Regions from separate parts of the Bacillus sp. PK6-025 genome, predicted to be linked through region 3. Evidence: predicted binding sites of a transcription regulator. Region 3 holds the regulator's gene; each other region holds the start of a gene.
The links. The regulator Rex, encoded in region 3, represses fermentation and respiration genes when NADH is low (regulators of the CRP and FNR family bind a similar motif). The targets are predictions, from matches to a motif close to TTGTGAAATATTTCACAA.
Positions count from the first base shown of each region.

Region 1: M1D67_RS10840 (nitrate reductase subunit alpha) is a predicted target of Rex. The motif match lies at 5,555-5,572, and genes of this name have one in related genera.
Region 2: yumC (ferredoxin--NADP reductase 2) is a predicted target of Rex. The motif match lies at 4,717-4,734, and genes of this name have one in related genera.
Region 4: adhE (bifunctional acetaldehyde-CoA/alcohol dehydrogenase) is a predicted target of Rex. The motif match lies at 4,061-4,078, and genes of this name have one in related genera.

Region 1 is NZ_CP096509.1:2,068,762-2,076,640, reverse strand. It holds gene M1D67_RS10875 (nitrate/nitrite transporter) at 1-431, shown strand, start outside; gene M1D67_RS10870 (Crp/Fnr family transcriptional regulator) at 578-1,291, shown strand; gene M1D67_RS10865 (YwiC-like family protein) at 1,337-2,059, opposite strand; gene M1D67_RS10860 (cyclic nucleotide-binding domain-containing protein) at 2,209-2,676, shown strand; gene M1D67_RS10855 (TIGR04053 family radical SAM/SPASM domain-containing protein) at 2,789-3,892, shown strand; gene M1D67_RS10850 (DUF1858 domain-containing protein) at 4,002-4,226, shown strand; gene M1D67_RS10845 (DUF438 domain-containing protein) at 4,223-5,464, shown strand; gene M1D67_RS10840 (nitrate reductase subunit alpha) at 5,637-7,879, shown strand, end outside.
Region 2 is NZ_CP096509.1:3,422,495-3,430,373, forward strand. It holds gene M1D67_RS17580 (leucyl aminopeptidase) at 1-1,206, opposite strand, end outside; gene M1D67_RS17585 (divergent PAP2 family protein) at 1,372-1,848, shown strand; gene M1D67_RS17590 (3D domain-containing protein) at 1,892-2,557, opposite strand; gene M1D67_RS17595 (YuiB family protein) at 2,691-3,011, opposite strand; gene M1D67_RS17600 (YuiA family protein) at 3,086-3,214, opposite strand; gene M1D67_RS17605 (NAD(P)/FAD-dependent oxidoreductase) at 3,405-4,622, opposite strand; gene yumC (ferredoxin--NADP reductase 2) at 4,980-5,978, shown strand; gene M1D67_RS17615 (hypothetical protein) at 6,013-6,213, opposite strand; gene M1D67_RS17620 (cold-shock protein) at 6,356-6,580, shown strand; gene M1D67_RS17625 (GNAT family N-acetyltransferase) at 6,685-7,164, opposite strand; gene M1D67_RS17630 (HesB/IscA family protein) at 7,267-7,632, opposite strand; gene dapF (diaminopimelate epimerase) at 7,706-7,879, opposite strand, start outside.
Region 3 is NZ_CP096509.1:641,190-649,068, reverse strand. It holds gene groL (chaperonin GroEL) at 1-1,032, opposite strand, end outside; gene groES (co-chaperone GroES) at 1,077-1,361, opposite strand; gene M1D67_RS03280 (CPBP family intramembrane glutamic endopeptidase) at 1,587-2,321, shown strand; gene M1D67_RS03275 (YdiK family protein) at 2,321-2,512, shown strand; gene tatC (twin-arginine translocase subunit TatC) at 2,557-3,333, opposite strand; gene M1D67_RS03265 (twin-arginine translocase TatA/TatE family subunit) at 3,340-3,513, opposite strand; gene M1D67_RS03260 (redox-sensing transcriptional repressor Rex) at 3,552-4,196, opposite strand; gene moaC (cyclic pyranopterin monophosphate synthase MoaC) at 4,200-4,706, opposite strand; gene M1D67_RS03250 (ABC-F family ATP-binding cassette domain-containing protein) at 4,852-6,777, shown strand; gene tsaD (tRNA (adenosine(37)-N6)-threonylcarbamoyltransferase complex transferase subunit TsaD) at 7,017-7,879, opposite strand, start outside.
Region 4 is NZ_CP096509.1:4,301,780-4,309,658, reverse strand. It holds gene ahpF (alkyl hydroperoxide reductase subunit F) at 1-539, opposite strand, end outside; gene ahpC (alkyl hydroperoxide reductase subunit C) at 553-1,116, opposite strand; gene adhE (bifunctional acetaldehyde-CoA/alcohol dehydrogenase) at 1,384-3,987, opposite strand; gene M1D67_RS21920 (3'-5' exonuclease) at 4,354-6,276, shown strand; gene gnd (decarboxylating NADP(+)-dependent phosphogluconate dehydrogenase) at 6,349-7,755, opposite strand; gene M1D67_RS21910 (GntP family permease) at 7,786-7,879, opposite strand, start outside.

The DNA.
Region 1 (7,879 bases), 1.4 Mb from region 3:
CTTTTCTGAGGCCTGTCGGCGGCTGGCTCGCGGACAAATTCAACCCGCTGAAGCTGTTGATGTATGTATTTGCCGGCTGTACCTTGTCAGGGATTTTATTGGCCTTTTCACCCAGCCTCGGACTTTACGGATTTGGGGTATTAACCGTTGCCGTGTGCGCCGGTCTTGGAAACGGGATCATCTTTAAGCTTGTGCCGCTTTATTTTTCAAATCAGGCCGGCATCGTCAATGGGATTGTATCAGCGATGGGCGGCTTGGGAGGATTCTTCCCGCCACTCATCCTGTCAAGCGTTTTTCAGGCAACCGGCCATTATGCGATCGGATTCATGGCGCTGTCAGAAGCAGCCCTTGCCAGCTTTGTGATCGTGGTCTGGATGTATTTTCAGGAAGTGAGCAAAACATCGACCAAAACGAAGACGAACCATTTATAAACCTTTCCTGCAAAAGGAGCCTTGAGCTGATGTGCTCAGGCTCTTTTTTGGGACTTTATTCATAAGTTCACAATATTGTTTATATTTAAAAGGTCACTCAGCCTTATTTAACGTTAAAATAAGAACTGCTAAAGGGGTGACGCTCAATGAATATTTCTGTTAGAAAATCAGACACAGATTTGCTCTCAGACGATCTGCATCACTTGCTGGAATCAATCAGTACACGACGAAAAATCAGGCAGGACACATTCCTTTTTCAAGAAGGGATGGATGCGGAGGAACTGTATCTTATTCAGTCGGGACTTGTCCAAATCGGCAAATTGACGTCCGATGGCAAAGAACTGACACTCAGAATGTGCAAAAAAAATGATATTGTCGGGGAGCTTACGCTTTTTACAGAAGATGCGAAATATATGCTGAGCGCAAAGATCCTCTCTGATGGCGAAGTGTTGGTCATCAATAAAGATAAGCTTGAAAAAGAACTCATACAAAACGGTGCACTGACGTTTGAGTTTATGAAATGGATGAGCACGCATTTGCGAAAGATTCAATCGAAAATCCGCGACCTTTTGCTGAATGGTAAAAAAGGCGCGCTCTACTCCACCTTGATCCGTCTCGCAAACAGCTACGGCATCACAAGAAGCGACGGGATTCTCATCAATATTGTGCTGACGAACCAGGATCTGGCGAAATTCTGTGCCGCCGCAAGGGAGAGCATCAACCGCATGCTGAGCGACCTCCGGAAGAACGGTGTCATTTCTATTGAGGACTCGGGAAAAATCGTCATTCATCAGCTCAACTATTTAAAACGCGAAATCGACTGTGAAAACTGCCCGCTCGACATCTGCAATATCGACTGAAAAAACGAAAACAAACAAGGACATGAAGCACAGTGTCCTTGTTTGTTACGTTTGCAGCAGAAAAACGATCAACACGGCCATAAAGAAACAGGCATTCACCAGCTCTGAGATTCCGATTGTCTTAATCGACAGTTTCCTTCCATGTAAAAACCACGCTCTGAAACTGCTCGGCACTACACCAAGCACGGCCCATCCTGCCCCCGCGGCCAGCGAGATGAACGGCAGGAATACGTGGTATCCCCATGAATAAAGTTTAAACCGATTGTTTTTCTTTTCGCGGATCATCGACTTGACATAAAAGGCGCTCCCTGTGAAAAACAAAACGGACTGGATAAAAACAAACAATGCTTCACCATCAAGCTTCCCCGCTCCCATCCAGAAGCTTGCAAGCCCGCCCGCGCTGAAAACAAGGATTGCAGCAATATCATTTAAAAGCGCCCTGTCGTTGTTTCTTTTCGCATAATAAAGATTGATGAGAAAGAGCGGAAACAGCGGCAGCCCGAGAAAAACGAGCCGCGGCTCCAGCCAGACCGAAATAAGCAGGAAAACGATGGCCGGAATGCCGTAGATGAGAACCCATTTTTGATAGTAAACGATATTTTTCTTCTTCACCATCATCGTAGCCGGAAATGCCGCTAGATATAGAAACAGCCATCCGCAGAACAGCGGAATATGCTTTACATCCGCGCCCCCGGCGAACATGCCGAGAACAAACGGGATGACAAGCATCGCCCAGGCGCCGTGCTGCTTCGGTATGAACACTTTCATCACGCATCCTCCCTTCTTTTCTATTACATTATAAAAGTTTCGTCTTTTTTACACAGTGACATTTTGCATACAGGCGTGTGAAATAAATCACTGCGCCCTCCAGCCCGGCGCTTTATACTAAATGCTAATATATAGAAGGAGGATATACCATGGACCGGTTTGACTACTTATTGTTTCTGAAAAATCTTCCTATGTTTCTCGGGGTACCCCTTCCGATCATCAAAAGGCTGCTGAAAAACGGGAAGGTGATCGATATCCAGCCATCTCAGCATTCGCGATCGTTCCTTCATTCGCAATCCGTCTATTTTGTTTTAAAAGGGGAAGTTCATTTTTCTGACAGAAGACTTCCAGAAGAATCCCGAACGATCGCCGAGTGGGAAAAAGGCGATGTTTTCCCTATTGATCAAAAAGGCGAACCTTTCGTATCTCCGTTTATTTCAGTCAACACTGCCGCAGAAACCGCCGTACTTGAAATTCCATTTCATACTTTCAAAAAAATGATGACTTATAACCGCCAATTACAGACGAACTTTCTCATGCTGCTTCAGCAGAATTTGTATTTTTCCTACCAGCTTTTTTTGCGTTACCTCAACTCCTCCGCAGAAGACGACGCGTGAGAAGGGCCTCCCCCTTCTTTCCCTTCCTTTTCTAAATGTGATCTACTTAACTTTTTTTCTTTTTCATTTCCGCTACGATACACATGAATGCAAACGAAAGGACAGATGAAAGATGATACATTGCGATTTCGACAAGTCTCCGTTTATCGTCATTTGGGAGCTGACAAGAGCGTGCGAGCTCAAGTGCCTTCATTGCCGGGCATCGGCTCAAAATAAACGCGATCCGCGGGAGCTCACCCTGAAAGAGGGAAAAGATTTAATTGATCAAATTCATGCGATGGACAATCCCCTCCTCGTGCTGACAGGGGGTGACCCTTTAATGAGAGACGACGTATTCGCCATTATTGAGTATGCCGTCCAAAAAGGGGTTCGCGTCTCCATGACCCCGAGTGCTACGCCGAATGTTACAAGAGAAGCGATTCAATCAGCAAAAGAAATCGGCTTATCCCGATGGGCGTTCAGCTTGGACGGCCCAACCCGAGAGATTCATGATCATTTTCGAGGAACGGACGGTTCCTTTGACCTGACCATGAAGGCCATACGCTACATTCATGAATGCCATCTGCCTCTGCAGATTAATACCGTTATATCCGCTTATAACATCGATTACCTGGATGAAATGGCAAAGCTGATCGAAGAATTGAACTGTGTATTATGGAGTGTATTTTTTCTCGTCCCGACAGGCCGCGCGAAGCGGGAAGATATGATTTCGCCGGTGGACCATGAAAAAGTCTTTCTTTGGCTCAGCCGTTTGGCAAAAGAAGCGCCTTTTGACATCAAAACGACAGCAGCCCAGCACTACCGACGGGTCGTTATTCAACAAAAAATGCGGGAAGCGAAAGACCCCAACATGAAAATCCGCTATGAACACGCATTGCAGAAAGGGAAAATGGATGCGATCGGCGGATTGGGCCGGGCTCCGAAAGGTGTGAACGATGGCAACGGCTTTATGTTTATCTCCCATATCGGCGATGTATATCCAAGCGGACTCCTGCCGTTTAAAGCCGGAAACATCCGCGAACAGCCGCTGGCTGAGATTTATCGCGAATCACCGATCTTTAAGGATTTGCGAAATCCGGACGGATTTAAAGGAAAATGCGGCGTCTGTGAATTCCGCCATGTGTGCGGCGGTTCGCGCTCACGTGCCTATGCTCTGACAGGCGATTATCTGGAAAGCGACCCGAGCTGTATTTATATTCCGAAGGCTTTGCGCTGAAAAATGTGATGTACGTCACATTTTTTTCAGCATACTTGTATTACGGTATAGATGAGAATGATCATCACTATCAAAGGATGTGATCCCTCTGCATAATAAAAAAATTGATTTGAACGATTCCGTATACGAACTTTGCACATTGCATCCTGAACTAAAAGCCGTGATGAAGGAAGCCGGGTTTAAAAACATAACGAAGCCCGGCATGCTGGAAACAGCCGGGCGTATCGTGACGATTCCGAAAGGCGCACGAATGATGCAAATCGAATGGCCGCATGTCTTAGACATATTGAAAGCGCACGGATTTGACCCCGTTTGGAAAGGAGAAAAACAATGAGCGAAATGATTAACAACCGGGAAACGCAGCAAGGTCTGCCAGAGGAAAAAAAGCAGCTTCTGAAAGAAATCATCATCGACCTTCATAAAGGAAAACCGCTTGCCGACGTCAAAAAACGGTTTGAAAAGGCGTTCGGTTCAGTCAATGCTGAAGAAATCGCTCAGCTGGAACAGGCGTTAATGAAGGAAGAAGGCATTACCCCCGAAGAAATTCAAGAGCTTTGTTCCGTTCACGCCGCTGTGTTTAAAGGATCGATTGAAGACATTCACCGCGCTGACGCCGATAAGCAGCCAGGCCATCCCGTTCATACTTTTATGAAAGAAAATAAAGAAATCGACCTCCTTTTGAACTTTAAAATGCAGCTTCATTTGGAACGTTTTGAAAAAGAAGATCACCGCGACAACATTCTCAAGCTGCTCACAGACTTAAACTTGCTCGCCGATGTCGACAAACATTACAGCAGAAAAGAAAATCTTCTCTTCCCCTATTTAGAAAAGTATGGAATTACTGGGCCCAGCCAAGTGATGTGGGCTGTCGATGATTTTATCCGCAAGAGCATCAAAGAAGTGAAGCGTTTGTTGGAAGAGTATACGCCGGACAAAAAAGATGAAGTCATCCGCGAGCTAACGTTTATCATTCAAGAAGGCACGGAAATGATTTATAAAGAAGAAAATATCCTCTTGCCGATGGCGCTCAGAACGCTGACAGAAGACGAATGGCTGAAAATCGCGGCTGAAAGCGACGAGATAGGATATTGCCTGACTGCTCCGGAAACGGTGTGGAAGCCTGAACGCCATCAGCTCAAAACAACAGAAGAGGCGGCTGACGGATATGTCAGGCTCTCTACTGGTATTCTGTCCGTGGCCCAGCTTGAGCACATGATGAACCATCTTCCGGTCGATATCACCTTCATCGATGAAAACGATGTGGTCCGCTATTTTTCACACGGAAAGGAACGGATTTTCGCAAGGACAAAAGCCGTAATCGGCCGGACCGTCCAAAACTGCCATCCGCCGGCAAGCGTCCATATCGTCAACAAACTTCTTGACGACTTTAAATCAGGCAAAAAAGACGTTGAAGACTTTTGGATCAAATTTAAAGACAAATACGTGTTCATCCGCTATTTTGCCGTACGCGATGAAAACGGCCGCTATATCGGAACTTTGGAATTCACCCAGAACATCGCCCCGATTCAAGAGATTACCGGGGAAAAGAGAATTTTGAACACGAGCGATTGACCCATTCGACAGCCCGCTTCCATGCAGGCTGTTTTTTTGTCCTCCCTCTCCCCTCCTGAAAATGTGACAAATTTGTGAAAACCCGAAACCATGTGACAAATTTAACAAGGTCCAGCGCCTCCTCCATATATAGTGAGGGTAGCATCACTGACTCAGAAGGAGTGAACCAGCAATGAAAAAAAAGAAACAGAGTCCCATTTTCAGGAGATTAAATTATTTCTCTCCTATTGAACGCCATTCCAATCAACACAGCCAAACCACTTATGAAGACCGGAATTGGGAAGATGTATACAGAAATAGATGGCAGCATGATAAAGTGGTTCGCTCTACCCACGGGGTGAACTGTACAGGCTCCTGCAGCTGGAATATCTACGTCAAAAACGGAATCGTCACATGGGAAGGGCAGCGACTCGATTACCCTTCGACTGGCCCTGATATGCCGGACTTTGAACCGCGCGGCTGTCCGAGGGGAGCGAGCTTTTCCTGGTATATATACAGCCCGCTCCGCGTGAAATATCCGTATGTACGCGGTGTGCTGATCCAGATGTGGCGCGAGGCGCTAAACAGCAGCAAAAATCCGCTGGAAGCATGGAAATCAATTATCGAAAACCCTGAAAAAGCAAAGGCCTATAAACAGGCGCGCGGAAAAGGCGGATTTGTCCGCGCCGAATGGAGCGAAGTCCTGAAGCTGATTTCGGCTTCCCTTCTGTACACCATTGCCAAATACGGTCCTGACCGAAATGTCGGCTTCTCGCCGATTCCAGCCATGTCGATGCTCAGCCACGCAGCAGGGTCACGCTTTATGTCCCTGATCGGCGGGCCGATGCTGAGCTTCTATGACTGGTATGCCGACCTCCCTCCTGCTTCACCGCAAATTTGGGGAGATCAAACCGACGTTCCGGAAAGCAGCGACTGGTACAATTCAGGCTACATCATGACATGGGGTTCTAATGTGCCGCTTACCAGAACGCCTGACGCTCACTTTTTAGCCGAAGCCCGCTATAAAGGGGCAAAAGTGATTTCGATCAGCCCGGACTTTGCCGAGTCCTCAAAGTTTTCCGATGATTGGCTGAGCATCAGACAAGGCACGGACGGCGCACTGGCCATGGCGATGGGCCACGTCATTCTCCAAGACTTTTATGTCAACCAGAAAACGGAGCGTTTTATTGATTATGCAAAACAATATACCGATTTCCCGTTTTTGGTGACTTTGAAAGAGGAAAACGGAACGTTCACAGCAGGCCGCTTCCTCCATGCTAAAGATATCGGGCGTGCGACAGAACATGATGAGTGGAAGCCTGCCGTTTGGGATGAAGACACAGATGGATTTGCGATTCCGCAGGGCACGATGGGCTCCCGCTGGGACGGCCAAGGAAAATGGAATCTGCGCATGGTTGATGAGGATTCAGAAAAACCGATCACACCTCGGCTTTCCATGCTTGGACACGAAGATATGATCGGCACGGTCAACATTCCTTACTTCTCACATGACGGCAATAAAGTGCTTGAAAGACCGCTTCCGATCAAAAAAATGATTCTGGACGGAGAGGAAGTTTTTGTTTCTACCGTTTTCGACCTGACGCTCGCCAACTATGGCGTCAACCGCGGAATTGACGGACAGACGCCGGCATCATTTGATGATCCTGAACCGTTTACACCGGCTTGGCAAGAGCCGATTACCGGCATTAAAAGTGAAATGGTGATCAAGATCGCGAGGGAATTCGCGCAAAATGCGATTGACACAGAGGGCCGTTCAATGATCATTGTCGGCGCCGGTATTAACCATTGGTTCAATTCAGACACCATTTACAGAGCTGTGCTGAATCTTGTGCTTCTCGTCGGAGCTCAAGGGGTTAACGGAGGCGGCTGGGCCCACTATGTCGGCCAGGAAAAACTCCGGCCGGCCGAAGGATGGCAGACGATCGCGACGGCCAAAGACTGGGGAGGCCCTGCCAAACTACAAAACGGAACATCATTTTTCTACTTCGCTACCGACCAGTGGCGCTATGAAGATCAGGAAATCAGCGGGCTTGCTTCCCCTATCGCAAAAACATCGCGCTACAAGCACCACGCCGATTACAATGTGCTGGCGGCAAGACTCGGATGGCTTCCTTCGTATCCGACGTTTGAGAAAAACGGTATTGATCTGTATAAAGAAGCAGAAAAAGCAGGCGCTGAGAACGCTCAGCAAGTCGGAAGCTATATCGCCAGACAGCTTGAGGAGAAAAAGCTCAAGTTTTCAATTGAAGATCCTGACAATGAAAAGAACTTCCCGAGAAATCTATTTGTCTGGAGAGCCAACTTAATCTCGAGCTCCGGCAAAGGTCATGAATATTTTCTGAAGCACTTGCTCGGCACGACTAACGGACTGATGAACGATGATCAGGACAGCGTCCGTCCCGAAGAAATCACATG
Region 2 (7,879 bases), 1.6 Mb from region 3:
TTCAGCCGCCTGTCTCACCTGCTGATAAAGCGGATCATGATTTGTCATCGCGCCTGTCGTTTCCGTTCCCAAAGCTACGACGACACCTCCGGTCAGTGTCGCGACATCGATCAACACGGAGGCTCCGTGGTGCTTTGCATATGTCAGTCCGTCAGCGAGCGCCAGCCTTCCTTCGGCGTCCGTATTCAAGATCTCAATCGTCTTGCCGCTCAAGGAAACGATAACATCGTCCGGCTTCATTGCGCTTCCCGAAATCATGTTATCAGTCGATGGGATCACGGCAAGCACGTTTTGTTCCGGCCTTAATTCACCGATCGCTTCCATCGCTCCCAAAACGCTGGCGGCTCCGCCCATATCTGACTTCATTCCGACAATGCCGCTCTTCGTCTTAATCGAATAGCCGCCGGTATCAAACGTGATCCCTTTACCGACTAAACCGATGACATCATCCCATGCTTCCTTTCCCTGATATTTTAAGACGATCATTTTCGGCGGCTCTTCTGATCCTTGGTTGACCGCGAGGAGACCGCCCATCCCGAGCTCTTCCATTTCAGCCTTTTCGAGAATTTCACATTCAAATTCGTATTTTGCTGCCAATTCAGCGGCGTATGACGCGAGATCCGCCGCTGTCAGCATGTTCCCCGGCATGTTCACGAGGGTTCTCGCCGAATTCGTCGCATTTCCGTACACCTGCCCGACATGCAGACTCGCCTGAATTTCCTTCAGGTCATGGTCTGTCAAAACATAGACGCTTTGCAGGCATTGATCAGGTACATTTGCTCTGTGCTTGTAATCCTGCACTTCATAGCATGACAGCATGCACGATTCAGCCAATGCATGCGCGGCGTCAGCGGCTGGTACCTCTTCAGATACGAAGCTGTCGAGCATGACGGTTAACTCCTGCTTTCGATCTTTGTGAATCTGCTGAACAGCTTCGGCAAAGCACTGTTTCGCATCCTCGAATGTAAATTCCGCTTCACGGCCCAATCCGACGATATAGATGCGTTTGACTCCCTGAAGGGAAGGGGTAAATATTTTAGACACTTTCGTTTTTTTGGAAGATACATCCCCGTCTTTCAGCAGCTGAGAAAGCTGGCCGTCCAAAAGGCGGTCGATTTCTTCCGCCTTCCCGTACAGCTGGCTTTTTTTAAACAGTCCGATTAAAAGCGTTTCTTTTTTTTCGAAGTCTTTAAAGGCATAAAACATGCGTTCACAGCTCCTTATCAGCAAAGTGAGTAAAATTGAAACAACAATGTTATAATAGGAAAAACATTTTTTCCCGATGGGGTTTCATATTATATATTTTAGCAAATAACTGAGTGCTTTTTTGAATTCATCTCTATTTTCTTTATAGAAAGGATGTTCTGCAAAATGGAAATCCTCACAAACTTTCCTTTACTGGCGAGCTTTGCCGCGATCTTTTTCGCTCAGTTTATCAAGGTGCCCATTTACTTTGTCGTCTCTAAAAAATGGGATTGGCGGCTCGTCACAAGCACTGGCGGAATGCCGAGCTCACACTCAGCAGCCGTTACGGCGCTTTCAACCGGCGTGGCTCTTGATCACGGGATGGATTCTTCTTTGTTCGCCGTTTCCGCAATATTTGCCGTTATTACGATGTTTGATGCAACCGGAGTGAGAAGACATGCCGGAGAACAAGCAACAGTGATCAACCGGCTTGTCCGCGATTTCAACCGCTTTGTCAACGAAGCGAAGGATTTCCCTAAAAGCCATCAGGAAGAAAAACAGAAGAAGCTGAAGGAACTGCTCGGCCATCAGCCGATTGAAGTTTTTTTCGGCGGTTTGACCGGCATTGCCCTGACGCTGCTTCTCGATTACTTATTGATGTAGAGCAAAAAAACGTTTAAGACGCACAGGTCTTAAACGTTTTTTCTTATTCTTTCGCCATTTTATATTTTTGTCTGAATACTTGCATCGATTTATTTTCATTCAGTTTCAGGAGATCCTCTTCGGTAATGGTGCCGTTTCCTTTTTTAATGACATAAACATCAAGTGTTTTTTTGCCCCACTCTTTATAAACATCTTCAACCGTCTCATAGTACAAATCAAGCCGGTTCCCTTTGATGGCTGATCCGGTGTCCGCAACAACGCCATAGCCGTAGTCCGGTATGAACAATATCGTGCCGATCGGAAAGACCGACGGGTCGGCAGCAACGGTTGAATATAAATCTCTTTTAACTTTGACTCCCGAATATGTAATCCCGTAATCTGGATGATGAGGCTGTTTTCCCGTCGATTCCGCCCCTGCTGTATATCCGGTCGCGGTGACTTTTTGCTTCGGATACTTGGTCCAGTCAAAGGCATCTTCAAGCGATTTCGGTTTGTTTTTAATTTGTTCTGCGGCAGACAGAGACGTTTTTTCCGCTTTTTCTTTCGGAAGTGATTTAAAGGTGAGCATCAGCTGTTTCAAGGACAGATCGCGTTCTTTCGCCCAGCTGGATATGTCCTGTGCTTCCACGCCTGAAACGGCAAAGAAGGTCGTCATAAAAGCAAAGACAAACAAAACTGTCATCAAGAAACGCCGGAACATTGTCATCACTTTTCTCAAATCTTCCACTCCTCTCACCATCTAGTTGTTTCCAAGCGGAAACAGAAATATTCAGATGGCGGAAAAATTTTAAGAAAAGTGAAAAAATTAAATTCAAAAAACCCTCTCCCTTGAAGAAGAAGGCTTAAAACATTTGATATCCCCTTTTTCGCAACGCTTTAATCGTAACACCCGACAACAGGGCTCCGGCCATTCCGCTGGCTAAAATGATGATATCGGCAGCTGCCAATGAAGCCACTCTGTCAAAAAGGCCGGAAAATGCCTCTCCCGGCGCCTCTACATAGCGAATCAGCTTTTCTTTATTCACAATGAAAAGGCATACAATTGGATAAATGACAGCCATGATCCATGACATCCTGAGCAGCATATTCAGCAGAAAACCGATGCCGAAAAACAGGACGAAAAATAAGACAACTGAAATGATGACAACTGGTAAACTAATCAAAGCCTCCACCCCCAATTCACCTCTTTTAGTGTACATTGGGGAAGGAACTTGAGTCAATCATTGGAAAGCGGCGATCAGCGGTCTTTTCCCGTTCCCTTGCAGTTGTTGCACGTTTCCGAACCACCGAGCAGAAGCTGAAAATAGCCTTTTCCCGAACAAAATGGACAGGTTGATTCAAGGCGATGGGTTGATGTCGTCTTCATTAGTTACTCACCTTTTTCTTAATTTTCTGATAATATATCATGAACATTGTCAATAATAAAGTCAGAAAATATAACAGATCATTTGATGTAAGCGCTTAAAAGCTAAGCTTTCTTCCTTTTTCTTTCGTTTTTGAAGTTTTTAAACCCCGAATAAAAAGCCCGCAGCTTCCGCTGCAGGCTTCGATTCCGCTTAGAAAAATTTAAACTTTCCTTTTTTCAGAACAAGTCCCGGCCCGCCGATCAGGAACAGCGAGCGGTTGTCGATGATTTTTTTCATCATGGACGCCGTCGTTCCCGTCATCTTTCTCCCGAATGCGACGCCGATTGCATCATGTTCGCCGAGAGAAGCGACAGAGCCTTTATTATCGAATGAGAACGTTTCCGTTTCTTTGCCGTGAATCAGTGCGGCCAAATTGTTTGCGCACGTTTCGCCCTGCTGCATGGAAATCTGCGCAGTCGGCGGATAAGGCCTTTCGGTTTCTTCATTTATGATCAGCGAGCAGTCTCCGATAACAAATATATCATCATGGCCTTCAACGCGCAGATCAGGCTTTACCTTCACACGGCCGCGCATGTTTTCAAAGCCTGATTCTTCTATGATCGGGTTGCCGCGGACACCTGCGGCCCATACGACAGTGCCTGCTTTGATTTCTTCGGTCTGATCGTCTTTTCCACAGATGATTCCGTCAGGCGTGCATTCTTTCACCGCCGTGCCGATTTTGAATTCAACGCCTTTTCCTTCAAGGTAGTTGACCGCATAATCGACAAGCTCCGGATCAAAGCCCGGGAGAACGGACGGCGCGGCTTCCACGCATATTAAACGAACCTGCTGGCGGTCGATATCGTATTCGCGGCACAGCTCAGGAATGCGGTTGCCCAATTCGCCCAAAAATTCAATGCCGGTAAAACCCGCTCCTCCGACAACGATCGTCAGGCGTTCCGGGCGCTTCTCGGCTTCTGTGTTATACGTCGCAAACTGATATTCAATGTGCTCGCGAAGCTGCCGGGACGAGTTGATGTTTGAAATGGAGAAAGCATACTCTTTCAATCCAGAAATTCCGAAAGTTTCAGGGACGGCCCCCAGCGCTACGACAAGATAGTCGTAACTAAGCTCGCCGGTTTCAAGGACGACTTTCTTTCCTTCTTTATCGATTTTCTTTACCGTATCCTGAACGAAATTGACACGGGATGTATTGATGACGTCTTTAATCTGATAGCGGCATCTGTCATGATGAAGCGTACCTGCGCTCGCTTCGTGCATCCAGGTTGTCTCATAATGATAATTGTGCTTGTTGACAAGCGTAACATCCGCTTCATTGACGCCGATTTTTTTAACAAGTCTCGTAACGGTCATTAATCCACCATAACCTGCACCTAATACTACTACTTTTGGCTTATTCAACGGAATCACATCCACCTTTTCTGTATTTTACTGCTAAGCCGGATTAAAAATAGCCTTTGGGTTATCTTCTGCCGGCTTCAGGCTTTTTATGAAAAAAAGTTTGTGAAACCCTTCACTTTAATTTGCCGAACAACGGAATGTTTTTCGGCTGTGCGTCGAAAAATATTCACGAATCTTTAACAAAATGTTCACAACTACATCATAGCCGCTCGCTTTTGCTTTTTCAAGGTTAAATATGCTCGGGCGGCAGACTTTAGATCAGACGGTAATATTTTCCGATCTTAAAAAAACAGACGCGCTCGTATTTATTTTATGTGATATGATATAATTAAGAACAATTTTCATTTAGGGGGCATTATTTTCATGCGTGAAGACTCAAAAGTATATGACATTACAATTATCGGGGGCGGCCCTGTCGGCTTGTTTACCGCATTTTACGGCGGAATGCGGCAAGCGAGCGTCAAAATTATCGAAAGCCTGCCGCAGCTAGGCGGTCAGCTGTCCGCTTTGTATCCCGAAAAATACATATACGATGTAGCCGGGTTCCCTAAAATCCGCGCTCAGGAGCTGGTCGACAATTTAAAAGAGCAAATGGCGAAATTTGATCAGACCGTTTGTCTGGAACAAGCTGTCGAAAGCGTTGAAAAACAAGCAGACGGCATTTTCAAGCTCGTCACCAACAAAGAAATCCACTATTCTAAAACGGTGATTATTACTGCCGGAAACGGAGCATTCCAGCCGAGAAAGCTCGAGCTTGAATCTGCGGCTCAATACGAGAATGCAAACCTTCATTACTTTATAGATGATCTGAATCAATTTGCGGGCAAACGCGTTGCGGTGTTGGGCGGCGGCGACTCCGCCGTCGACTGGGCGCTCATGCTGGAACCGATCGCTAAAGAGGTGTCAATTATTCATCGCCGCGATAAATTCCGCGCACATGAACACAGCGTCGAAAACCTGCACAATTCAAAAGTCAATGTGCTGACACCGTTTGTTCCGACCGAACTGATCGGCGCCGAGCGGATTGAACAGATCGTCATCGAGGAAGTGAAAGGCGAGAGAAAAGAAATCATCGATGTCGACGATGTGATCGTCAACTTCGGCTTTGTTTCATCTCTCGGACCAATCAAAAACTGGGGGCTTGAAATCGAGAAAAATTCGATCGTCGTCAAGTCCACAATGGAAACGAACATCGAGGGATTCTATGCAGCCGGCGACATCTGCACATACGAAGGAAAAGTCAAGCTGATTGCCAGCGGATTTGGAGAAGCACCGACCGCTGTCAACAATGCAAAAGCTTACATGGATCCTAAAGCGCGCGTGCAGCCGCTGCACTCTACAAGCATGTTTGAAAACAAATAAAAATGAAAAGGAGCCTGACACCGGCTCCTTTTCATTATATGATATTCAAATATGAGAAGATCGTTCCCAAAATCAGCACAATCGTTAAGATACCGACCACTCCCGCCGCAGTCAAGACAATCCGGTCCGTAATTTTCTGTGCTTTTGGAAGCGGTTTTTCGCAGCCGCATGCTTCACAGACTTTTGAATCGTAAGGCGTAAGCCCGCCGCAGCTTCTGCAGTTGATTTTTTCCATGGTTGAACCCCTTTTCTTTACTGGGCTTGGACCCTAAATAAACCTGTCCAGTATAGAATAACAAATTGACGAATAGAATGTCTTAAGATTCACAAAATATTCTTAAATGAACTCCAAAAAACCCTTGTTAGGAAGTGACGATATGTCTTACTACAACAATCGCAATCAAGAGCCTTTGCCAAAGGAAGATATCAGTACGTGGGAATGTACCGCTGAGGACTGCAACGGATGGATGAGAAAAAATTTCACGAGTAGCGATCGCCCTCTATGCCCTCTGTGCAACAAGGAAATGGTAAGCGGAAGCCGCTATATCACCTCAATCACCAACAACACGAGCAATCTCAACCGAATCTTTAACCAGAAATAAACACGATTGTTCCGGAAGCCCCGTTGCAAAAACCTTGCTCAGCACTTGAGCGGGGTGGCTGCATTGCTTCCTTCCGGCATTTCCCGAGCGAAGCGGAAAACAGATTATGTTAAATCTTTTACCAAAAGAATCTCATCCCGAATCGGAATGCCGTTATCAGCGGCAAAGGGAATTACAGGCTTTACTTTTCTTGCTTCTTCAACTGCGTTTACATACAGCTCGGCCATTGTATAGCCTCTCTTTTGATAAAACATAAACGCCCGCATATTATCGTTCGTCGTGATCAGTTTAATCGATTGACACTGTTTTCGCTTTGCAGCACGTTCCACTTCGTTTAAAAGGAGTGAGCCGATCCCTTTGTTTTCGGCAATACTGTCCAAGGAGACGACTTCACATTCGTTTCCGGCGATGAAGTACGTAATCAGACCTTTTATATCGCCTTTTTCATCTGTCACAGCGAATCCTTCCAATTCATCGCAGCGGAATGTTCCGTGTGAATTGACCATGTCCGGACTTCCCCAATGCTTATGAAAAAACGCGGTAACGTCCGCTTTTGACAAGCCGAGTGTTGATACGAGTTTCATTTCTTTCCCCCCAGATCATAATAAAACGCCTTTTCGTCACGATGATGCATCGCAATGAAAGGCGTTTTTCTCATTCCATATCGTTGACCTGATGCCAATATGTCAGCACTCTTCAGGCTTCCCTGCATTCACTGCGGTTCTGAATGATGATCCGCAGCCGCATGAAGCGATGGCGTTTGGATTATCGATGGTGAAGCCTCCGCCCATCATCGATTGTTTAAAATCAATGACCGTACCGTTCATAATATCCAGGCTTTCTTGATCTACAAGCACTGTGATTCCATGCTGGACGAATTCATTGTCGTCTTCGTTTTTTTCGTGTTCAAAACCCATGCCGTATGACAGGCCGCTGCATCCGCCGCCTTTTACTCCGATTCTCAAGAATGCGTTCTCCTCTTCATGCTCTTTCATCATATCCTTGATATGAAGAGCAGCCGCTTCCGTGACCGTAACTGTTTTTTCGCTCATAACATCACACCTCCTAAAAGCTCATGTGTACTTTATTATAAAGTCGCACGTCCGATTTCTCAAACGGACCGACTCATGATATAAAAAACTCGCCTTCACATACCGTTTCAGCGGGTCCTGTCATCATGACGCGTCCGTCATTTTTCCAATTAATGATCAGATCGCCGCCGGCGAGATGGACGGTAATATCCGTGTCCCGTTTGGAATAGCCGTTGAGTATCGAACTCACTGCGGCTGCGCAGGCGCC
Region 3 (7,879 bases):
GACGCGTGCCGCGATTTGCTCTGTATCTCCCGCACCTTCAACGATTGTTGTGTTTTCTTTTGTCACAACAACTTTAGAAGCGCGTCCCAATTGGTTGATTTGAGTTGATTTAAGGTCAAGACCTAAATCTTCTGTGATCACTTCGGCACCTGTCAGGATCGAGATGTCTTCGAGCATCGCTTTGCGGCGGTCTCCGAATCCAGGCGCTTTAACAGCCACTGCGTTGAATGTTCCGCGAAGCTTGTTGACAACCAATGTTGCAAGAGCTTCACCTTCAACGTCTTCAGCAATCAGAAGCAACGGTTTGCCTTGCTGAACAACTTGCTCAAGCACCGGCAGGATTTCTTGAATGTTTGTGATTTTTTTGTCTGTTACTAAGATGTACGGGTTCTCAAGAACCGCTTCCATCTTATCGGAATCTGTCACCATGTAAGGAGACGCATATCCGCGGTCAAACTGCATACCTTCAACCACTTCAAGCTCTGTTGTGAATCCTTTTGATTCTTCGATCGTGATGACACCGTCGTTGCCGACGCGCTCCATCGCTTCAGCGATCAGGCTTCCGACTTCTTCGTCAGCAGCGGAGATTGAAGCAACTTGTGCGATTGATTCTTTGCCTTCGATTGGTTTGGAGATTTCTTTCAGGCTTTCAACCGCTACAGCCACAGCCTGCTCGATACCTTTGCGCACGCCTACAGGGTTAGCGCCGGCAGTTACGTTTTTAAGACCTTCGCGAATCATCGCTTGAGCTAGAACTGTCGCTGTTGTTGTACCGTCACCGGCAACATCGTTTGTTTTGCTCGCAACTTCAGCAACAAGCTTTGCGCCCATGTTTTCGAACGCGTCTTCAAGCTCGATTTCTTTCGCGATGGTAACACCGTCGTTTGTGATTAATGGAGAACCGAATTTTTTCTCAAGAACGACGTTGCGTCCTTTAGGTCCCAAAGTTACCTTTACAGCATCCGCCAATGCATCTACACCGCGCAGCATTGAACGGCGGGCTTCTTCGCTAAACTTAATATCTTTTGCCATGTTATTCGAACCTCCTATATAATTGTCTCGTTTTTATTTATGACTTAGCCGATAACAGCTAAAATGTCGCTTTCACGCAAGATTAAGTAGTCAGTACCTTCATATTTCACTTCGGTACCTGCATATTTTGAGAAGATGATGCGGTCGCCTGTTTTAACTTCTAATGCAACGCGCTCTCCGCTCTCTAACACACGGCCTGAACCGGCTGCAACCACTTTACCCTCTTGTGGTTTTTCTTTTGCGGAGTCAGGAAGTACGATTCCGCTGGCAGTTTTTTCTTCAGACTCAACGAGCTCAATGACAACGCGATCACCTAATGGCTTTAACAATGAAACAACCTCCTCAATATTTTCATATGTAATTTTAGCACTCGCACTCGGTGAGTGCTAACACAATTCTTATAATAAAGAATCTCCCAGGCAATTTCAAGTGATAAGGTCAAATTTTTTTGCGCTTACATTTCTCCGCATGTCCTTATCATCCTATAATTTAAAAAGAGTGTGTTACAATAAACATAGTCTGAATTAGATTTTTAGAAAAGGAGTACATAAAGCTTGAGAAAACAATACTGGTTTATTATATTGGCATACGTTCTCATGCAATTGTCGGCCGCTGTCGGCTTGCCTCTTCTTTACTTTTTGGGAGTGGGCAAAGGACAGCCAAAGGCTGAAGCCCAGCTTACATTGACAGGCGTCTGGTCTGTCATCGCGTTTACCCTCTGTCTCGTTATCGTGCTGCTGATTTTGCGGACGGTGCCGAAGACGACGCTTCGCAACCGCCCGAAAGCATCGGTTGGAGCGTCAATCGGATGGGCGGTTGCCGGCGTTTTTCTCGCTTTGTTTTCGCAGTCAATTGCCGCTTCGATCGAAATGTACTTGTTCGGGGTCAACCCGGAATCGGAAAATACGCAGCGGATCATGGAAATCATCACCGCATTGCCGCTGATGGTGTTTGTCTCTTCTGTATTCGGACCGATTCTTGAAGAAATCATTTTCAGAAAGATCATTTTCGGTGCAATCTATGAGAAAACGAATTTTTTCATTGCCGCTTTGTTCAGTTCGGTGCTCTTCTCGGTCGTCCATTTGGATTTCAGCCATCTGCTCATTTATACAGCAATGGGATTCACATTCTCCTTTTTATATGTCAGAACCAACCGGATTATCGTGCCTATTTTCGCCCATGTCGCCATGAATACGCTCGTCGTCTTACTGCAGACATTCCGGGAGCCTATTGAAGAATATTTGAAACACGTCGAGAAAATGCAAATGATTATTGGAGGATTTCTATGATGAGAAGCCCTAAATTCTGGGGAGCGATTTATTTATTAACGGGTGTGCTGTTTACATATCTGGCGGCAACCTCGCCCGGAAGCATGTGGTCTTTTTACACGATCCTGCTGATGCTTTTCGCAGCCTATAATATCAGCATTTCCTTTAAAATGTTCGCCCTGGCCGGCAAGATGAAACGAAAAGATCAATAGCCTTTTTTGTGAAGGAAAAGAGCCATTCTGAAAAAGAATGGCTCTTATTTAGTATGGTCGTTCAAAAACGCTTGATTTTCCTCTTGAATCATTGTTTTTTGCGCCTGCCTGTAGGATATTCTTGAAATCACGATACTGATTTCATAAAGAATGAGCAATGGCACTGAGACCATTAAATGCGACAAAAGCTCAGGCGGTGTAATGAGGGCCGCGATGACGAACAACACAAAATATGCGTATTTTCTGATTTTCGCCAAAAACATCGGCGTCACGAGGCCGAGCCTTGTGATAAACATGATGACCACAGGCATCTGAAACAATAAGCCAAAAGGAAGCGTCAACTGAAGCAGAAACTGAAAATATTCGTGTATTCCGATGACCTGGTTGACATTCAGATCATCTGAGACTCTCGTCATAAAGTCCACGACAAACGGAAATAAAATAAAGTAAGAAAAGGCAATGCCGCCTAAAAAAAGAATAATCGATATCGGAATATAGCTGAGCGTCACTTTTCGTTCTTTTTCATACAGCCCCGGGCTAATGAAAGCCCACAGCTGGTATAAAACAAGCGGCGAAGTCAAGACGGCGCCGATGATGAAAGCGAACTGCACGTACACAAATAAAGGATCGGTCAGCTTGAACGCGTTGAGCGTCAGCAGCTTCGCTTCATCCGTCTGCTGCAGATAGATAATCAGCGGCTTTGCCAATAAAAAGCCTGCCACAACAAATAAAACAAAAAAGAAAAAAGTGATCACAAGCCGTCTGCGTAGTTCTGTGATATGTTCTATCAGCGACATTTCTCTTTCCTTCATAAATGTCATCCTATCCTACTGATCTTCTTTCTTTTTATCGGAATCGTCGTCAGCCAAACCTTTTGTCGCATTCTTAAACTCCCTCAGCGTGTTTCCCGCTGCTCTTCCCAGCTCGGGAAGTTTTTTCGGGCCGAATATCAGAAGCGCCACCACGACAATTAAAATAAAGCTTCCAGGACCGATTGGCATAAAGCCTGCCCCCTTTCCTTTATTTTTCGTTTTCCGTTTTACTTTTCCTGCATTGAATAATGTTTCATGAAATACACCAGCGACTGAAGTTCAACCGCCAAATCTATATGATGAATGCGAATGTGTTCCGGCACATTCAAGCGGGCCGGCGTGAAATTAAGAATGCCTTTAATGCCAAGCTCCACCAGCCTGTCTGTAATCGACTGTGCGGCTTGAGCCGGTACCGTCAAAATGGCGACGGGGATATCATCCGTCATATGCTCTTCAAGTCTATTCAGATCATAGACGGGAACACCGCCGACCTCGGTTCCGATTTTTTCCTCATTGATGTCAAACGCCATGGCGATTTTTGTATTATTATTTTTGATAAAATTGTAATGGAGAAAGGCTGTCCCCAAATTCCCCACGCCAATGAGCGTTACGTTCGTCATTTCATCCTGATCAAGCGTCTTTCTGAAAAAGGACAGCAAATAATTGACATTGTAGCCGTATCCTTTTTTTCCGAGCGCGCCGAAGTACGAGAAGTCCCTGCGGATGGTCGCAGAATCGACTTTGACGGCATCGCTCAGCTCAGCGGAAGATACACGCTGTTTTCCGGATGCATGAAGGTTTTTTAAAAAACGATAATATAATGGCAACCGTTTCGCTGTCGCTTGCGGAATTTTTGAATGATCCATGTTCATAAACTAATCCTCCATGTCTACATCAGCTTTTTCCCTTTTATAGTCACCGTTTTTCCCGCCTGTCTTTTCGAGAAGAAAGGTCGGTCCTATCACCATTCCCTTATCCGCCGCTTTGCACATGTCATATACGGTCAGCGCACATACGGAGGCCGAAGTTAACGCTTCCATTTCCACACCTGTGCTCCCTTTGGTCTTCACTTTAGATTGAATATGCAGGATGCTCTTCTGTTCTTTCTCCTCCCAGCGAAAGGCGATGTCGACTCCTTTCAGAGCGATCGGATGGCACATCGGGATGATGGCGGATGTCTGTTTTGCGGCCATGATTCCGGCCACTTGCGCCACCGACAATACATCGCCTTTTCCGATTTCCCGGTTTTTGATTTTTTCATGTACTGTTCGATTCATAGACACGCTTGAAACAGCCGCAGCTGTGCGTACTGAAGCTTCCTTTTCGCTTATATCAACCATCTTGGCTCTGCCTTGTTCATTAAAATGTGTAAACTCATTCATGTTCTGAACTCTCCTTATAACGATCATACACTATTTTTTTCATTCTGTCTTTTTCTTTGGCTAAAATCTTCCAGACTTCACTTAATGTTTGCTGACTGCGCAGTGATAGGCTACACTTAAAATAGCAGACAAGAGGTGAAAGATCATGATGATTTTACAAGTGAACCAACTTTCAAAATCGTTTGGAGCCGATACGATTTTAACGAATATAAAACTCGAAGTCAGATCTCGGGACCGGATTGCGATCGTCGGACGCAACGGCGCCGGAAAATCGACTCTTCTAAAGATTATCGCAGGAAAACTTTCATATGAAAAGGGGGACATCATCAAGCCGAAAGATTTGACGATGGGCTACCTTGACCAGCATTCCGGCCTCGATTCCAAGCTGACGCTCAAAGAGGAATTGCTGTCGGTATTTGATTTTCTGAAAAAAATGGAACAAGAAATGCGCGCGATCGAGGAAAAGATGGCGCAGGCCGGACCGGACATGCTTGAATCATTGATGAAGACGTATGACAGGCTTCAGCAGGAGTTCAAGGACAAAGGCGGCTACCAATATGAGGCAGAGGTCAGATCCGTCATGCACGGGCTCGGCTTTGCGGGATTTGACGACTCCGTCCGCGTCCAGGACTTAAGCGGAGGTCAAAAAACAAGGCTTGCCCTCGGAAAAATGCTTTTGACAAAACCCGACCTCCTCATTTTGGACGAACCGACAAACCACTTGGATATCGATACCCTGACATGGCTTGAACAATATTTGCAAAATTACAGCGGAGCGATTTTAATCGTTTCCCATGACAGGTACTTTCTTGACAAAGTGGTTACCCAAGTTTACGAGATCAGCCGGTCCCAAAGCAAAAAATATACCGGGAACTACAGCTCTTATCTCCAATTAAAAGCCGAACAGCTGGAAAAGGAAACAAAGCTTTATGAAAAGCAGCAGGACGAAATCACCAAGCTGCAGGAGTTCGTCGACCGGAATCTGGCTAGAGCTTCGACGACGAAACGGGCGCAGAGCAGACGAAAGCAGCTTGAACGGATGGAGATCATGGACAAACCGCTCGGAGATGAAAAGTCGGCGTCTTTCCGCTTTGAAATTACAAGGCAAAGCGGAAACGATGTACTGCGGGTGGAAGGCTTGACAGTAAGCTATCAGGAGCAGCCCCCGCTTCTCCGTTCATTGAACTTTCACATCACCCGCGGGGAAAGCGTTGCACTGGTCGGACCGAACGGAATCGGCAAGTCAACCCTTTTAAAAGCATTGATTCAAAAGCTGCAGCCGGTATCGGGAACAATCGCGACAGGCTCCCATGTCTCAATCGGCTACTATGACCAGGAACAGGCTGAATTGACGTCGTCAAAACGCGTGCTTGACGAGCTTTGGGACGATTATCCGGAAATGAATGAAAAGGATATCCGGACCTGCCTCGGCAACTTCCTGTTTTCGGGAGAAGACGTATTAAAACCTATACACGCGTTAAGCGGCGGCGAAAAAGCAAGGCTTGCCCTCGCCAAGCTGATGCTCCAAAAAGCGAACTTCCTTATTCTTGATGAGCCGACAAACCATCTCGACCTGGACAGCAAGGAAGTCTTGGAGAACGCTTTGATCGATTACCCGGGAACGATATTATTTGTGTCCCATGACCGCTATTTTATCAACCGGATCGCGACAAAAGTACTGGAGCTTTCCCGCGACAAAGCAGAAGAATATTTAGGCGACTACGATTATTACACAGAAAAAAAAGCGCAGCAGCTTGAACTGAAAGAACTAGAAAAACAGACGGAAGAGCATCAGAAAAACGCTTCCGAAAAACCTGGCGCAAAAAAGAGCTATGAGGAAGAAAAAGAGCTGAAAAGAAAAGAACGCCAGCGGCAGCGAAGGATTGAAGAAATCGAAACAAGAATTACGGACATTGAAGAACAGATCGAAAAAAATGAGGAGCTCCTGTGTGACCCCGCCGTCTTCCAAGACCATGAGAAGGTCCAGGAAATCCACTCTGAAAATGAACGGCTGAATGAGGAGCTTGAACAACTGTTAACAGAATGGGAAACACTCTCTACAAATGAATAAAGGATGAACCGCTCCAAGCCGGAGCGGTTTTTTTGTCCACAATTAAAATCCTTTATTTAAAAGAAAGAAAGCGATTTACCCACAATATCCACAAAAAACATAATATTTATACACATTATTAACAGGTAAAAAAGGTCTGTAAATTAAGGTTTTTAACATTATACACAAGACTGTGGATATATGTTAATAACCTGTTAATAACTATTCCCGGGCAAAAAAACCTCACAGAGCGTGAGGTTTTAATAAGACGTCAGATCTAAGCCAGGCTGACCGTTCATATCATATTTTCCTCTGATTCCTTTTTCAAAAGCAACCGTACCTGCGGCGGCAATCATCGCGGCATTGTCCGTACACAGCGAAAGCGGCGGGATCAAAAGCTCAATCTCCGGATGGCTGCTGAACGTTTTTTCAATCGCCGCTCTCAACCCTTTGTTTGCAGCAACTCCTCCGGCAAGCAGCACCTGTTTGACGCCATAAGCTTTCGCAGCGCGTTCCGTTTTTGTGACAAGGACATCAATGACGCTTTCCTGAAAGCTGGCTGACAAATCTTCCGGAGCTATCGTTTCACCTTTTTGTGAAGCGTTGTGAAGCGTGTTGATGACTGCAGATTTCAATCCGCTGAAGCTGAAATGATAAGAGCCTTCTTCAAGCCATGCGCGCGGTAGCGGCACATTTGCCTCGCCTTTTTGCGCAAGTTTGTCAATGTGAGGTCCTCCCGGATAAGGAAGCCCCATCGTTCTCGCCACTTTGTCATAGGCTTCGCCTGCCGCATCGTCGAGCGTCTCTCCGATGACTTCAAATGAGCCGTGCTCTTTCATATACACGAGTTCGGTGTGGCCGCCTGAGACGACAAGGGCAATCGCCGGAAATTGAATGTCCTGAACAAGTCTGTTGGCATAGATGTGACCGGCAATGTGATGGACGCCTACGAGCGGTATGCCCCGGGCAAAACTGAGCGCTTTCGCGGCATTCACGCCGATCAATAAAGCGCCGACAAGCCCCGGTCCTTCCGTTACTGCGATGGCATCAATGTCATCAAATGTCATGTCCGCTTGTGCAAAGGCTTCCTCAAGCACGATCGTCATCTGTTCCACGTGATGCC
Region 4 (7,879 bases), 720 kb from region 3:
AAGGATTCGCCGTTCAAGTATACGGTCGGCACAGCCATAATGTTTTTGCTTTCGACTTCTGACTTGTATGCCGCACCATCGATCATCGTGTGCGTGATGTTCGGGTTGAGCACGCTCATCATGTTCAATGCCTGCACAACGTCCGGGCAGTTGTGGCATGTGAGGCTGATATAAGATTCGAAGCGGTATTCGCCGCTGATGTTCTTGATTTGATCGATGATTTTTTGATCGACTTTCGGCGGTCGGCCGCTTACTTGCAAGAGTGCCAGCACCAAAGATGTGAATTCGTGACCGAGCGGAACTCCGGCGAATGTGACGCCTGTTTCTTCTCCGGCACGATTGACGCTGAAGCTTGGCGTTCTGTCGAGCTGCGCCTTTTCAACAGTGATTTTTGATGACATGGAAGCCAGCTCTTCTACAAGAGCCAGCATATCCTTAGAGACACTGTCATCGCCTGTACTGACTTTAAGGACGATGTCATTTTCAATCATCTGCATGTATTGGTTTAATTGTGCTTTGATATTTGCTTCAAGTACCAATTGAATGCACTCCTTAGATTTTGCCTACTAGGTCAAGGCTTGGTGTCAGTGTTTCAGAACCTTCTTCCCATTTAGCCGGGCAAACTTCGCCTGGGTTTTGGCGGACGTATTGAGCCGCTTTTACTTTGTTGATCAGGGTGCTTGCATCACGGCCGATACCGCCTGCGTTAATTTCAACAGCTTGGATCACACCGTCCGGATCGATGATGAATGTTCCGCGGTCAGCAAGACCTTCTTCTTCGTTCAGCACTTCAAAGTTGCGGGAGATCGTTTGAGACGGGTCGCCGATCATCGCGTAAGTGATTTTGCCGATTTTCTCAGAGCTATCATGCCATCCTTTATGTACGAAGTGAGTGTCTGTAGAAACAGAGTATACTTCGACACCAAGTTCTTTTAGGGCAGCATATTCGTTTTGAAGGTCTTCAAGCTCAGTCGGGCAAACAAATGAGAAATCTGCTGGATAGAAGCAGAAAATGCTCCATTGGCCTTTTAGATCTTCGTGTGTAACATCGATAAACTCACCGTTTTTGTAAGCTTTCGCTGCGAATGGTTGTACTTCTTTTCCGATTAGAGACATAATATCGTCCTCCTGAATGTAGTTTAAGAGAAATAAAAATTGTAAACTTTATTTCTCTGTAATTATTATAATTATATACAAATTATCAAGTAATAAATATTTTTTGTCAAGGGGAAAGCCCGTTAATTTTTTGTTAAGTATTTCAGCTAAAGAAAAGAGTTGGAGTTTCGTAACTTTCATATAGTATGATTGGCACAAATGGTAGAGTAGTGAGAATGAAGAGTCCTAATTGAAAACGAAAAGCCGTCGGAATGACGGCTTCTTTGGCTAAACTCCTTTATATGCGGAACGGTAAATCTCAGCAAGCTCCGAAACGAGCGGCAGCTTCGGATTGGCTGTCGTACACTGATCTTCAAAGGCGCGTTCGGCCATGAGATCCACTTTGCTTTCGAATGCGGCAGCATCCACGCCGTTTTGTTTAATGCTCATCGGAATTTTAAGCTCTTTGGCGAGCGAGATAATCTCCTGGATCAGGCTTTCAACGCCTTCTGCAGTTGTTTTTGCAGGCAGGCCGAGCGTTCTGGCAATCTCCGCGTAGCGCTGATCGGCTATGAAGTGGCTGTATTTAGGAAATGCCGTGAACTTTTTCGGCTTTTCTGCATTATAGCGGATCACGTGCGGCAGAAGGATGGCGTTTGCCCGTCCATGAGCGATGTGAAACTCCGCGCCAAGCTTATGGGCTAAGCTGTGGTTGATGCCAAGGAAGGCATTGGAAAACGCCATTCCGGCAATCGTTGATGCATTATGCACTTTTTCGCGGGCCAGCTCGTCGCTGCCGTTTTTGTATGCTCTAGGCAGGTATTCGAAGATCAGCTGGATGGCCTTCATGGCCAAGCCGTCTGTATAGTCGTTAGCCATGCACGATACGTATGATTCAATTGCGTGTGTTAATACGTCCATTCCTGTGTCAGCCGTAATATGTTTCGGCACGGTCATGACAAATTGCGGGTCAATGATCGCGACGTCCGGCGTTAATTCATAGTCGGCCAGCGGATACTTCGTATTCGTTTCTTTGTCTGTAATGACAGAGAATGACGTGACTTCAGAGCCTGTGCCTGATGTCGTCGGGATCGCGACGAATTTTGCTTTTTCGCCCAGTTTCGGGTATTTGACAATGCGCTTGCGGATGTCCAGGAATTTTTGCTTTAATCCAAAGAATTCAGCATCCGGGTGCTCATAGAACAACCACATTCCTTTTGCGGCATCCATTGCAGAACCTCCGCCGAGGGCGATGATGACATCCGGCTGGAATTTGGCCATCATGTCGACGCCGTTCATCACCGTTTCGATTGAAGGATCAGGCTCGACATCAGAAAAAATTTCACAATGAACGTAATCCGGGCGCCTTCTTAAGTAGTGTAGGACGCGGTCTACATATCCGAGTTTCACCATCCCCGGATCAGTCACAATCAACGCTTTTGAGATGTCAGGCATTTTCGCTAAATATTGGGTTGCGTGTTTTTCAAAATAGATTTTTGGAGGAACTTTAAACCACTGCATATTGACATTCCTTTTCGCCACTTTTTTCGTGTTGATTAAATGAACAGCTCCAACGTTTGACGAGACGGAGTTTCCGCCATATGTGCCGCATCCGAGTGTTAAAGAAGGCATATAGGCGTTGTAAATGTCGCCGATCGCCCCTTGTGACGACGGTGCATTGACGATGATCCGCCCGGCTTTCATCCGTAATCCGAATTCTTTAACGGCTTCTTGATCGTTCGTATGAATTACCGCCGAGTGGCCGGTTCCACCGAACGCGAGCATGTCTTCGGCGCGTTTTAATCCCTCTTGAATTCCGCTGACTTTGTAGCACGCTAAAACAGGGCTCAGTTTTTCCCTGGAAAGCGGGTAATCCGGACCTACGCCTTCTAATTCGGCGATGAGGATTTTTGTATCTTGAGGCACTTTGACACCGGCCATTTCAGCGATTTTGAATGCCGGCATGCCGACGATATCAGCGTTTACCGCGCAAGTATTTTCATTGATGACCAATTTCTCGACCTTTGATTTTTCGGTTTCATTTAAGAAATAGCAGTTGTTTCTTGTCATTTCGACTTTGACGTCTGAGTAGATGTCTTTGTCTATGATGACGGCCTGCTCTGATGCGCAAATCATGCCGTTGTCAAATGTTTTGGATAAGATCAGATCATTGACGGCTTGCTTCAGGTTGGCAGACTTCTCGATGTAGCACGGAACGTTTCCAGGTCCGACACCAAGGGCCGGTTTTCCGGAGCTGTACGCTGATTTCACCATGCCGGCGCCCCCTGTTGCGAGGATCAGGGAAACGTTCGGGTGGGTCATTAAGGCTTGAGTTGCATTCAGCGAAGGCGTTTCAATCCATTGGATACAGTTGTCTGGTGCTCCTGCTTTGACGGCTGCGTTCCGAAGGATTCTCGCCGCTTCGCGGCTGCATTTTTGGGCCGATGGATGGAAAGCAAACACGATAGGGTTTCTTGTTTTGATCGCTATCAGGGACTTGAACATTGTAGTGGAAGTAGGGTTGGTCACCGGCGTCACCCCGGCGATGACACCGACAGGCTCCGCGATTTCAATGACTCCGTCGTGTTCGTTTTCATTGATGATGCCCACTGTTTTATCGTATTTGATATGATGGTAGACATACTCTGTGGCAAACATGTTTTTAATGATTTTATCTTCATAAACGCCGCGCTTCGTTTCTTCGACGGCAAGTTTGGCGAGAGGCATGTGCTGATCAAGGCCGGCAAGCGCCATCTGTTTGACGATCTCATCAATCTGCTCCTGATCAAAGCTGCGGAATTCTTCCAATGCCTTTAGGCCTTTTTCGACTAGCTGATCAACCATGGTTGAGGCATTTTGCTTTTGTTTCATTTCCTTTTCTTCGATTGCCATTGTAAACCCTCCAGTGAATGAATAGGAATTTGATTACAACAGGATGTTCAGGGATGAATGATGCGGACATTGTTTGTGAAACATTTCACAAGTGGAGTTAAAAAATTTTATCCCTGAAGCGGATATCTGGTTTATTTTGGTATCAGTCCTCCTTTTCTGTGGCTGAATTTATCATATCACGAATTTGAAGTATGAGTTTGTGAAATGTTGAACAAAGTATGAAATCAACAGAAACTAAGAAAATCCTGTTTAATGGTGCATTTTTCATCTCTTACATAAATAGATTTCCTTTACTTTCCTTTCTAACCCCCGATAATATAAATATATGGAAAACGTGGCTAGTAGGCATCGAAGGAGTTGGTTAAATTGGCAATGACAATACCCGAATCAATACGAAGTTCAGCAACAGTGGGAGAACGGATTTTGTTTCGTACATTGAAAAACTATTTGCCTGATGATTATATTGTGTACTATGAACCTGAAATTCAAGGTGTCTGTCCTGATTTTGTTATTATAGGGCCGGATATGGGCTTGCTTGTGCTTGAAGTAAAGGATTATACGAAAAATTCGTTTTATAGGTTCACAAAAGATGACTGGCAGATTCGAAATGCGAGCGGCGACATGTGCAGTGTGAAGAATCCGTTAAGACAAGCAAGAGAGTATGCTTTTAAAATAGCTGATGTACTCCAAAAGGATAAGAGTTTAATTCAAACGGAGGGTAAGTATCAATTTAAACTGAAATTTCCTTATGGATATGGCGTTGTATTTACCAGATTAAATGAAATTCAATTGTTGGAAAAGCAAGTTTATCAAATAATAGATCCAGAGTTTATCTTGACTCGAGATCAAATTGATCCTGATCATGTAAACTTTTCAGAAGAATTGTTGATAGAAAAGCTGTTTCAAATGTTTCATGTGCAATTTCAAATGAAAACCTCTCTTACATATGAAGACATTAATACTATTCGATATTATCTTTTTCCGGAAGTGCGCATTGGAGCGGAGTTTGAACAATCTGTTCCATACCGTGACCAGCTTCTTTTATCGTTGCGGGACATTAAAACGATGGACTTGCATCAAGAGAATATGGCAAAGCAGATTGGTGATCAACACCGTATAATTCGCGGTGTAGCAGGAAGCGGAAAAACCTTAATTCTCGCAAGTCGTGCAAAGATACTGGCAAAAAACCACCCTGATTGGAAGATATTAATCCTCTGTTACAATATTTCATTAGCATCGAATATTACTCAAATGGTTCGTTCAATGTTTGCAGAACCGGATCATTTATTTGACTTTCAATATACTGAAGAAGGAAAAGCTGTTGAGTCTCGAGTTCCTGAAAGTATCCAAATTCGTAACTTTCACCAGTGGCTTAAGCAAGATCTAAAAATAAAAACGAATGAGTTTATGATTGATCAATATATTGAACAGCTGGAAAAAGGCGAGGCAATATCTCCGAAGTATGATGCCATTCTGATCGATGAAGGTCAGGATTTTGAAGGAAATTGGCTTCATTTGATCAGCCTGTGCCTGAGTCCGGAAACGAAATCCTTACTTTTGGTGGAAGACCGTGCACAATCTATTTACGGCAGGAAAAGGAGCTATATAAAAGATACAGGACTTGATTTTAGAGGAAGGTCAAAAATTCTAAACATCAATTACAGAAATACATCGCAAATTGTTTCCTTTGCTTGGGATTTTTATGAGAAGCATTCGGTTTTACAAGACAAAGTCAAACTAGGGCAGACAGAGAGCGTTGAGATTATTTCGCCAAAAAGTACAAAACGTAAGGGGCCTGAACCGGCATTGTTGAAATTTGATACGATTAACAAAGAAATGCAGGTCATTGCAAAACAAATTATGAATCTTCATGAAGAAAAGAAAGTGCCTTACTCGGAAATCGCCATTCTTTATCGAGTGAAACGGACGAATAAATTTAATGTTGTAAAAACTGTACAAAAAGCGCTCAAAGCGCAAAATATTCCTTTTAATTGGATAGCGGAAAATGAAGAAACGAAGCGCAGTTTTAACCCTGAGGAAGAGACAGTCAAAATCTGTACGATTGACAGCAGTAAAGGACTTGATTTTCAGGCTGTGTTTTTGGTCAAAGCTGATCTCATGCCGTTTCCACTTGAAGAAGATCAAGAACGGGAAGTATCACTCATGTATATCGGCATGACGCGTGCAAAGGAATTCCTGTATATTTCATATTCGGGGGCTTCGGAATATACAAATTATTTTGATGAACTGAAAGAGGAACAACACGATGAACAGGTATTACTGAAGTGAAAAATCGGGCTGTCGAGATATTCTCGACAGCCTCATTTATTTGACTGAAAACAACTATAGGGCTCCTTGTTTTCACTTATACCAGTCCGTATGAAACACGCCTTCCATATCCGTCCGCTCATACGTGTGAGCGCCGAAATAATCGCGCTGCGCCTGCAGCAGGTTTGCGTTTGAGTGGCCCGTCCGGTAGCCGTCGTAATAGGAGAGGGCGGTGCTCAGGCACGGGAATGAGATGCCTGAGCTGATGCCTTCGCAGACGACCTTTCGCAAGCCGGACTGGTATTCTTTTAGTTTTTCAGCGAAGTCAGGTGCGACCAGCAGGTTGGACAGGTCCGGCTGTTTGTCGAAAGCTTCGCTGATGAGATTTAAAAATTGTGCGCGGATGATGCAGCCGCCGCGGAAGATGAGGGCGATGTCCTTTAACGGCAGGTTCCATCCGTTCAGGTCAGACGTCATTTTATATTGAGCGAAGCCTTGGGCATAGGCGCAGACTTTCCCCATGTATAACGCCTGTCTGACGCGGTCGATCCACACGTTCTGATCCAGGGGCCGTTCTTCTGTTTCAGGGCCGGCCAATACGTTTTCGGCAGCTGTCCGTTCGTCTTTTAATGATGACAGGTAACGGGCAAACAGGGATTCCGTGATAATCGATGATGGAATGCCGTTGTCGATGGCCTGCAGGCTCGTCCATTTGCCCGTGCCTTTTTGGCCGGTTTTGTCGAGGATGACGTCGATGAGCGGAGCGCCCGTTCGCTCATCCTTTTTCCTCAGGATCTCTGCCGTGATTTCGATTAAATAGCTTTTCAGCTCTCCTTGATTCCACGTGTCGAAAATGTCAGCGATTTCATCTATCGGCAAAAGAAGCTTTTCTCTTAAAAATGTATACGCTTCAGCGATAAGCTGCATGTCTGCGTATTCGATGCCGTTGTGCACCATTTTGACAAAATGCCCCGCGCCTTTTGGACCGATGTAGACACAGCATGGATCTTCTTCTACTTGGGCGGCGATTTTTGTGAGAATCGGAGCTGCTTTTTCGTAGACGTCCCGATCTCCGCCGGGCATAATGGATGGGCCTTTTAAAGCGCCGACTTCGCCGCCGGAAATGCCGATTCCCAAGTAGCCGATACCTTTCGCTTTCAAACTGTCATATCTTCGTTCCGTATCTTCGTAGTGGGAGTTGCCGCCGTCCATGATGACATCCCCTTCTTCAAGCAGAGGAACGAGCGAGTCGATAACAGAATCAACCGGTTTGCCTGCTGTGACCATAAGAAAGATTTTTCTCGGTTTTTCTAAAGACTGTACGAAATCTTCAAGTTCATAGTACGGCTTGACTGTTTGGCCTCCCGTTTTTTGGACGAGTTGATCGGTTAAATCCCTTGTGTAGTTATAGACGGCGACTTGTTCGCCTTTGTTTGCCATGTTCAGGGCGATATTGCTCCCCATGACTCCCAGACCTATGACACCGATTGTATTGCGCATGTAATACCTGCTCCTTCATTTAAGACTTTTTTATACAAATAGGCTTAACAATAAAGTAAATCCTAATCCGGCCACCGCGATAATGGTTTCAAGCAGTGTCCAGGTGGCAAATGTTTCTTTCATG